Regions from separate parts of the Janthinobacterium sp. Ant5-2-1 genome, predicted to be linked through region 1. Evidence: predicted binding sites of a transcription regulator. Region 1 holds the regulator's gene; the other holds the start of a gene.
What was found. Region 1 encodes sigma-54, which starts transcription at its own class of promoters, with help from an activator protein. Its sites were predicted from a motif close to TGGCANGNAANCTGCTTT; they were not measured.
Positions count from the first base shown of each region.

Region 2: ASN89_RS23635 (beta-propeller fold lactonase family protein) is a predicted target of sigma-54. The motif match lies at 2,270-2,287, and genes of this name have one in related genera.

Region 1 is NZ_LNCE01000035.1:71,395-76,256, forward strand. It holds gene ASN89_RS12815 (KdsC family phosphatase) at 1-504, shown strand, start outside; gene lptC (LPS export ABC transporter periplasmic protein LptC) at 547-1,158, shown strand; gene lptA (lipopolysaccharide transport periplasmic protein LptA) at 1,184-1,765, shown strand; gene lptB (LPS export ABC transporter ATP-binding protein) at 1,765-2,520, shown strand; gene ASN89_RS12835 (RNA polymerase factor sigma-54) at 2,525-4,003, shown strand; gene hpf (ribosome hibernation-promoting factor, HPF/YfiA family) at 4,073-4,435, shown strand; gene ASN89_RS12845 (enoyl-CoA hydratase/isomerase family protein) at 4,571-4,862, shown strand, end outside.
Region 2 is NZ_LNCE01000083.1:9,994-14,855, forward strand. It holds gene adh (aldehyde dehydrogenase) at 1-997, opposite strand, end outside; gene ASN89_RS23635 (beta-propeller fold lactonase family protein) at 1,250-2,206, opposite strand; gene ASN89_RS23640 (TonB-dependent receptor family protein) at 2,411-4,549, shown strand; gene ASN89_RS23645 (substrate-binding periplasmic protein) at 4,605-4,862, opposite strand, start outside.

The DNA of each region.
Region 1 (4,862 bases):
GCGGCCAAGGTCAAACTGATGATCTTTGACGTCGATGGCGTGCTCACCGACGGCAGCCTGCATTTCGGCCCGGACGGCGAGATGATGAAAACGTTTAATGTGTATGATGGCCTGGGCATCAAGCTGCTGCAGGAATCGGGCGTGCAGACGGCCATCATCAGCGCGCGCCGCTCGGCCATCACGGCGCGCCGCGCGCAGGACCTGGGCATTACCCATGTGCACCAGGGCGGCCACGACAAGCTGACGCCGTTTCGCGAACTGCTGGCGCTGACGGGCTTGACGGAAGAGCAATGCGGCTATATCGGCGACGACGTCATCGATGCACCCATCCTGAAGCGCGTGGGTTTTGCCGTCAGCGTGCCGGGCGGGCGCCCGGAAGCGCAGGACCTGGCGCACCATGTGACGCAGGCCGGCGGCGGCCGCGGCGCCGTGCGCGAGATCTGCGAATTCCTGCTGCGCGCCCAGGACAACTATGCGCGCGTCATGGCGCCGTTCCTGGAGTGAGGCGCGCCTTGCCGCCAGTGATATTGGAAAGAGTGAAACCCTATGCGTAAGCCAGGAGGCGCCCATCGCTGGCGCACGATTTTTACCCTGCTGGGCGCGGTTGTTGTCGCGCTGGGCAGCTTTTGGCTGCTCGAAGTGATGAACAAGAACAGCCAGGACATCAAGGCCAGCAAGCATCTGGATGAGCCTGACTATTTCATCACCAATTTCAGCCTGGTGCGCATGGATTTGACGGGTAAGCCCAGCTATATCGTATCGGGCACCAAGCTTACGCATTATCCGGCCGACGATTCGTCCGATATCGACCAGCCCTTCGTGCGCAAGCTCACGCCCGGCATGCCGCCGTTGAACATGAACGCGGAACTGGCGCATATCGACCAGGACAATACCCGGTTGCAATTGCACCGCAAGGTCGTGATCGACCGCGTGGCCAGTCCGAAGGCGCAGAACCTGACGGTCAAGACGGAAGCGCTGACGGTGTTTCCGGACGAGGAAAGAATGGAAACGGACGTGCCTGTCGATATCCTGACGGGCACCTCGCGCCTCAATGGCATCGGCATGAAAGCCAATAACGCCACCGGCGAGGTGGAAGTGCAGAATGCGCTGCGCATGGTCCTCCCGCCGAAACCGCGCCCGGCCGCGGCGGCAAAATGACAGAATGAAACAAGGAAACCATACTATGAAGAACATCTTGCTGTTGACCGTATTTTCGCTGGCCATCATGGGCGTGGCGCATGCCGAGAAGGCCGATTCCGAGAAGGAAGCCGTCATCACGGCACGCAGCGGCCACGTCGATGACGTCAAGCAGGTGCGTACCCTGACGGGCGACGTCGTGCTGGTGAAAGGCACCCTGACCATGAAGGCGGGCCGGGCCCTGATCACGGAAGACCCGCAAGGCTACCAGTTCATCACCTTCTGGGCCGATCCCGGCAAGCTGGCCACCTTCCGCCAGAAGCGCGATGGCGCTGGCGACCTGTGGGTCGAAGGCGAAGCGGAGCGCGTGGAATACGACAACAAGACGGAAGTGGTGAAACTGTTTTCCCGGGCCAAGCTGACGCGCCTGGAAGGCACGAAAGTAACCGACGTGGCCAATGGCGCCTTCATCTCGTATGACAGCCGCAAGGAAGTGTTTGCGATGGAAAACTCCAACAGCGGCACCAGCACCCCCGATGGCGGCAGCGTGCGCATGGTGATCCAGCCGAAGACCAAGGCGCCGGCGGCGGAGAAAGCGCCGGCCACGCCTGCGCCAGGAAAGAAATAATGGACAATACTCGTTGCGGCAGCACCCTGATCGTTCGCGGTCTGCAAAAAACCTATGGCAAGCGGCAAGTCGTGCATGATGTTTCGCTGCAAGTCGAATGCGGCGAAGTGGTGGGTTTGCTGGGCCCGAACGGCGCCGGCAAGACCACCTCGTTCTACATGATCGTCGGCCTGGTGCCGTCGGACGGCGGCAGCATCGATATCAGCGGCGTGGACATTTCCAGCCTGCCGATCCACCGCCGCGCGCAGATGGGTCTGTCCTATCTGCCGCAGGAAGCGTCCGTGTTCCGCAAGCTGACGGTGGAAGACAATATCCGCGCCGTGCTGGAAATCCAGACCGTCGAAGGCCGCCCCCTGAAGAAGGCCGAGATCGAGGAGCGCCTGGATAAACTGCTGGCCGACTTGCAGATTGAAAAGCTGCGCGAGAACCAGGCCCTGTCCCTGTCGGGTGGCGAGCGCCGCCGTGTGGAAATCGCCCGCGCGCTGGCCACCGATCCCCGTTTCGTGTTGCTCGACGAGCCGTTCGCCGGCGTCGATCCGATCGCCGTGATCGAGATCCAGCGCATCGTGCGCTTCTTGAAGGAGCGCAATATCGGCGTGCTGATCACCGATCATAATGTGCGCGAGACGCTGGGTATTTGCGACCGTGCCTATATCATCAACCAGGGCTCGGTACTGGCGTCGGGACGCCCCGACGACATCATCGCGAACGAGTCGGTACGCCGGGTCTATCTGGGCGAACACTTCCGCATGTAAGCCAATGAAACAATCATTGCAGCTGCGCACTTCGCAGCACCTGGCACTGACGCCGCAGTTGCAGCAATCGATACGCCTGTTGCAATTGTCTACCCTGGAATTGCACCAGGAACTAGAGCAACTGCTGACGGATAATCCCCTGCTCGAGCGCCTCGACGATCCGCTCGACCGCTCCTTGCGCCTGCTGTCCGACGGGGCCTTGAGTTCCACGGCCGCACCGGCCGAAGCGCCGCCCCAGCCGCCAGGCCAGGAAGCGCCCGCGGCGCCGGCCGAAGCGGAAACCTTTGACGGCGAGGCGGGCGAGGGGCCAGCTGCCGTGGATGGCGGTGACAGCGACTGGAGCGAGGCGAGCCGGGGCAAGGCGCCCGACGACGAAGATTCGCGCCCGCAACTGGAAGCCCATCACTGCACCCTGCGCGAACACCTGATGGAACAGATGCGCGTGACGGTGCTCGAATTGCGCGACCGCGCGCTGGTCGAGCTGATCATCGACGCGCTCGACGACAATGGCTACCTGGAAGAGTCGCTCGACGACATTCTGGCGCGCCTGCCGGAAGAGCTGGAAATCGACGCCGACGAGATGCGCACGGCCTTGTCGCTGCTGCAAAGTTTCGATCCGCCCGGCGTGGGCGCGCGCAATGCGTCCGAATGCCTGGCGCTGCAGATCAAGCGCTTGCCGCACATCGCCATGGTGACGCGGCGCATGGCCCTCGTCATCGTGGAAAAGCACCTGGCCTGGTTTGCCCAGCGCGATTTCAACAAGCTGAAAAAAGCCCTCGATTGCGACGATGAAGACTTGCGCGAAGCGCAGACGGTGATTCGCCAGTGCAATCCGCATCCGGGCGCCGTGTTCGCCTCGGACGTGTCCGATTACGTGGTGCCCGACGTCGTCGTCAAGCGCGCGCGCAATGGCTGGCAAGTCACCTTGAACAACGATGTGATGCCGCGCCTGCGCGTCAACGCCATGTATGCCAACCTGCTCAAGCAGGGCAAGGGCGAGGGCGCCATGGGCGCACAGTTGCAGGAAGCCAAGTGGCTGATCAAGAATATGCGCCAGCGCTTCGACACGATCCTGCGCGTGGCACAGGCGATAGTAGAAAGACAAAAGAACTTTTTCTCGCACGGGGCCGTTGCCATGCGCCCCCTTGTGCTCCGTGAAATAGCTGATACACTGGGTTTACACGAGAGTACTATCTCGCGGGTAACAACTCAAAAGTACATGCTGACCCCGCACGGCATGTTCGAGTTGAAATATTTCTTTGGTAGCCACGTCGCCACCGAAGCGGGGGGCGAAGCGTCATCGACGGCGATACGGGCATTGATCGTGCAACTGACAGGAGCAGAAGACCCTAAAAATCCTTTATCCGACAGTAAGATTGCGGACATGCTGGGGGAACAAGGCATGGTGATTGCGCGACGTACTGTTGCCAAATACCGGGAAGCGTTGAAAATTCCGCCAGTGAGCCTGCGTAAGTGTTTGTAAGTTTTTTTCGGTTCCTCTGCGGGCCGGATAGGATGGACCGCACGAACCCGATCATCTTTAGGAGTGTGTATGAATCTCACCATCAGCGGACATCATCTCGAAGTGACACCAGCCATCCGTGAATACGTACAAACGAAGCTGGAACGCGTGAAACGTCATTTCGATCAAGTTATCGATATCGCCGTGATTCTGACCGTGGATAACCTCAAAGAGAAAGAAAAACGTCAAAAGGCCGAAGTCAACCTGCGTTTAAGTGGCAAAACCGTCTATGTGGAAAGCCTGGCGCAAGACCTGTATGCCGCGATCGATGCCCTGATCGACAAGCTCGATAGGCAAGTGATGAAATACAAAACCAAAGTGCAAGGGCACGGTAAAGAGGCGATCAAGCATCTGCCAGACAACTCCGAGGAAGACGCCGTCGTCGCCGTTTAAGGCCACCCGCTTCCAGCAGTTGTGATCAACTAAGGGCGCACATCTTGCGCCCTTTTTTGCGCCCGTACCTTTTGAACGCAATGTTCCCCGCACAGGGGCTAGAATGTTTGCACTTTCACTTCTTTCCTGCCTGCCATGAGCGACTTCGTCCAGACCTCCATCCGCAACCGCACGGGGCACATCGTGCTCGACCGCCCGAAAGCCTTGAATTCCCTGTCGCTGGAGATGGTGCGCGCCCTGAGCGCGGCCCTGCTGGCCTGGCGCGACGACCCGCAGGTGGACGCAGTGGTGATCCGTTCCAGCAGCGAAAAAGCGCTGTGCGCCGGCGGCGACATCCGTTTCTTTTACGATGCGGGCCTGGCCACGCCGCAAGGCGGCAGCGCCTTGCTGGAAGATTTCTTTACGGAAGAATACGCTTTAAATCATT
Region 2 (4,862 bases), on a different contig from region 1:
GATTGCCCTGCTTGATGGCCGCCACGCGCTTCAGGGCGCGTTCGATGAATTTCTCGTAGATCGATTCCTGGATCAGCACGCGCGATGGGCAGGTGCACACCTCGCCCTGGTTCAGCGCGAACATGGCAAAACCTTCCAGGCACTTGTCGAAATACTCGTCATCCGCATCCATCACATCTTCAAAGAAGATGTTCGGCGACTTGCCGCCCAGTTCCAGGGTGACGGGAATCAGGTTCTGCGCGGCGTAACCCATGATTAGGCGGCCCGTGCCCGTTTCGCCCGTGAAGGCGATTTTGGCGATGCGCTTGCTCGACGCCAGCGGCTTGCCCGCTTCCAGGCCGAAACCGTTGATAATGTTCAGCACGCCCGGCGGCAGCAAGTCGTCGATCAGCTCGATCAACACCATGATGGAAGCCGGCGTCTGCTCGGCCGGTTTCAAGACCACGCAATTGCCGGCAGCCAACGCTGGCGCCAGTTTCCACACAGCCATCAGAATCGGGAAATTCCATGGGATGATCTGGCCCACGACGCCGAGCGGCTCGTGGTAGTGATAAGCATAGGTTTCCGCATCGATTTGCGCGACGGAACCTTCCTGCGCGCGGATGCAGCCGGCAAAATAACGGAAATGGTCGATGGCCAGCGGAATGTCGGCGTTCATCGTTTCGCGGATGGGCTTGCCGTTGTCGATGGTTTCGGCCGTGGCGATCAGGCCCAGGTTCTGTTCGATGCGGTCGGCGATGCGGTTCAGGATATTGGCGCGCTCGGCAGGCGACGTCTTGCCCCAGGCATCCTTGGCGGCATGGGCGGCGTCCAATGCCAGCTCGACGTCTTCCGCCGTGGAACGGGCGATTTCGCAAAATGGCAAGCCCGTGATCGGCGTGATGTTAGGAAAGTATTCACCTTTTACTGGGGCAACGAATTTGCCGCCGATATAATTGTCATAGCGTTGTTTGAAAGGATTGGCTACGCCCAGTTTGCTGATGTCTGCGAGATTCATGTCGTCCTCTATCGGGTTAATTAGAATGGAATTGCTGTAATTAAAATCAAACGTCCTGGTACAGATGGGGTGAGTACACGCAGTCTTCCGCAAATGCCGTGCCAGCTCGCCATCCCACTACAAACTTAGCCGCTTTTACCCTTGTTGCAAGGGCGCGGCGTCAATACCGGTGCGCTTTTCAGCGCATGCCCGGGCTTGAGCCGCTGCACAATGGAACAGGTGTACCAGACTGGAACACCTGTTCCTGTGGGACTAGCGAATCACCACGCCCCATGGCAATTCACCCACGACAATATCGGCCACCTTGCGCGCGCTGGCCGTGTCGATGACGGAAACGCTGCTCGAGCGGCCATTGGCCACGTACAGCTTGGCGCCATCGGGCGTGATGGCCATGTTCCACGGGCGCTTGCCGACAGGAATGGTGGCCGCCACCTCGTTGCTGGCCGTGTCGATCACCATCACCGTGCCGTCGATACCGTTCGAGACATACACTTGCTTGCCGCTAGGATGGACCACGATGCCATTCGCATTCTTGCCTGCCGGAATGGTGGCAATGGCCTTGCGCTCGGCCATGTCGATCACGTAGACGGCATTGACCAGTTCGCACGCCACATAGGCGCGGCCTGAGTCTGGACTGAAACCGATGCCGCGCGGCCGCAGTCCCACAGCGATGGACGCCACCTGGCGGCGCTGCGCCACATCGATGACATCGATTTGTTCAGCCTCTTCCGCGCTGACCAGCAGCCAGCGCCCATCCGGGCTGAAGACGGCATGTTCCGGGTTGCGTCCGTGCACTTTGATATCGGCGAGCAAGCTACCGGTATGGCCATCGAGCAAGGCCACGCTATTGTTTTCCTCGACGGCCACGGCCACGTGACTACCATCTTGCGAGGCGCTGACGCCTTCGGGCGACTTGCCCAGCGCCACCGTGCGCACGGGGGTGCCGCCAGCGTTATCGATCAGCAGCAAGGCGCTGCTGGCCGCATCCGTGACGAACAATTGCCGCCCGGTGGGGTCGGCGGCGATGCCGCGCGGACGCTTGCCGGCTGCAATCTGGCGCACTACCTGGTCGGTCGCCGTGTCGATCACGCTCAAGGTGCCCGATTTTTCATTGGGAACATAAGCAAATGGAGCGGCCTGGAGGGTGCTGCTGGCGAGCGCAGGCAGCAGCCAGCACACCTGGCGCAAGCGCGAGAAGAAGTTGGGCATAATCACCTTTCGATGGCAAAACAAAGGAAAAGCGCGCGGCATCGGCGCATCTGAACATTGCTGTATGCAAACGCCGTGCCACTGACACGCGTATAATTTCAGCCCACCAATGGAGACATGGCAGGCATATTGCTTGATACAACGATGCAGACCTGCGCCGCGCACGCGACCAAAGCAGGCTTTTATTCACATTGGAGAATCCGCATGCAGTACCGTTTCCGCCTGAACACCATCGCCAGCCTGTTTGTCGCCGGCAGCGCTACCCTCGCCCCCCACGTCTTTGCCGCCGAGGCAGCTGCCCCGGCCAACGGGCAACTGATGGATACGGTGGTCGTCAGCGGCAGCCGCATTGCCCACCCCAGCCAGGAAGTACCGGCCTCGATCGACGTCGTCGACAGCGCCCGCATCCAGGATGGGCAAATCCGCGTGAACGCGTCGGAAGCGCTGGCCGCCGTGCCGGGCTTGGTCGTGCAAAACCGCCAGAACTACGCGCAAGACTTACAAATCTCGTCGCGCGGCTTTGGCGCCCGCTCGGCCTTTGGCGTGCGCGGCGTCAAACTGATCAGCGATGGCATTCCCGCCAGCATGCCCGATGGCCAAGGCCAGGCCGCCACCTTCAACCTCGATACGGCCGAGCGCATCGAAGTGCTGCGCGGACCGTTTTCTGCCATCTACGGCAACCACTCGGGCGGCGTGATCCAGCTGTTTTCCAAGGATGGGCAAAATCCCCCATCCGTCGAACTGAACGTGACGGGCGGCAGTTTCGGCACCAGCAAGGTAGATCTCTCGGCGCAAGGACAGGCCGGCGGCATCGGCTACGTGCTCGACGGTTCACGCTTTCGCACGGACGGTTTCCGCGACCACAGCGCCGCCACGCGCGAACAGGCGTTCGGCAAGATCACCGTCAAGCCCAATGTGGACAGCAAGCTGACCATCGTTGCCAACAGCCTGCACCAGGGCAACACGCAAGATCCGCTGGGCGCCACTTGGGCCACGTTTGCCCGCGACCCGCGCGCCGGCGAAACCGATGCGAGCGACACGCAAAACCCGAAGCGCACCCTGGCCGAGCGCTATAACACGCGCAAGAGCATCGACCACCAGCAAATCGGCGCCACCTATGAACAGTCGTTCGGCGAAGACCGCCTGCATGTGACGGCATACGGCGGCAACCGCGACGTGATCCAGTACCAGGCTTTTACCAAGGGTTTCCAGGGGCCAGCCAGCCATTCGGGCGGCGTGGTCGACTTCCAGCGTGAGTTCTATGGCATCGATACCAATTGGCTGCACGTGAACCAGCTGGCTGGCGGCAAGCTGAGCACCACTATTGGCATCGACTATGGCCGCTCCAGCGATAACCGCACCGGCTATGAAAATTACATCGGCAACACGTTTGGCGTGAAAGGCAAGCTGCGCCGCGACGAGCAGGACGTCGTCTCCAGCCTCGATCCGTATATCCAGACGGAATGGCAAAGCGGAGCATGGCTGCTCAGCGCAGGTGTGCGCTACAGCAAGATGAAAGTGTCGGTCAACGACCGCTATCTCAGCAATGGGAACGACAGCGGCAGCCTGGAGTTCAGCCACACGACACCGGTGCTGGGTCTGCTGTATAAACTGACGCCGGACGTCAACGTATACGCCAGCGCCGCGCGCGGCTTCGAAGCGCCCACCTTGAACGAACTGTTTTACTCGGGCACGGGTGGCGGCTTCAATTACCAGCTGAAGCCGGCCACCAGCACCAACCTGGAAGCGGGCATCAAGGCCAGGATCGCCAACAACACGCACGTGAACGCGGCCGTGTTCCAGATCAAGACCAACGACGAGCTGGTGGTCGACAGTTCCAGCGGCGGACGCACCAGCTACCGTAATGCGGGCAAGACCTTGCGCCAAGGCATGGAAGTGTCGCTGGACTCGAACTTGCCATATGGCTTCACGGCGAAAGTGGCGCTGACCAGCTTGCACGCCGTGTATGACCAGGCGTTTGGCAGCGTGCGCGAAGGCAGTCGTTTGCCTGGTGTGCCCAGCGCCAACCTGTTCGCGGAACTGGCCTGGAAAGACACGCTGGACCGCTTTGGTGCGGCGCTGGAAAGCGTGGCCAGCAACCAGGTCTACGCGGAAGACAGCAACAGCGAAAAACCGGCGCCCGGCTACACGGTGTTCAATGCGCGCTTCAACGCCAAACAAAATGTGGGGAACTGGCGCTTCAAGGAATTTGCCCGCCTGAACAATCTTTTCGACAAGACCTACGTGGGTTCCGTCATCGTCGGCGACAGCAACAAGCGTTACTATGAAGCGGCGCCGGGACGTAACTGGCTGCTGGGTGTCAGCGCGCAATACTCGTTCTAATAACAAAGCCCGTGTATCTTCCGATACGCGGGCTTTTAAACTCCAGCAAGCTACTTCAGGGCCGCGCTTCCTTCACGCCATATTTCTCAAAAATGGTTTTCAATTCGCCGCTGGCCGCCATCTCGTTCATGGCTGCCTGCAGCAACTTGGCCACATCGAGCTGTTGCTTGCTGACGGCCAGGCCCACGGCCCAGCCGGCACGCGGCAAGCGGGCGAACGCCACTTCGCTCAAGGGGAAAGCGGGATCGCTTTTCAGCACCGATTCGATTTCCGAACGGTTGGCCAGCACGGCGTCGAGCTTGCCCGCCTGCAA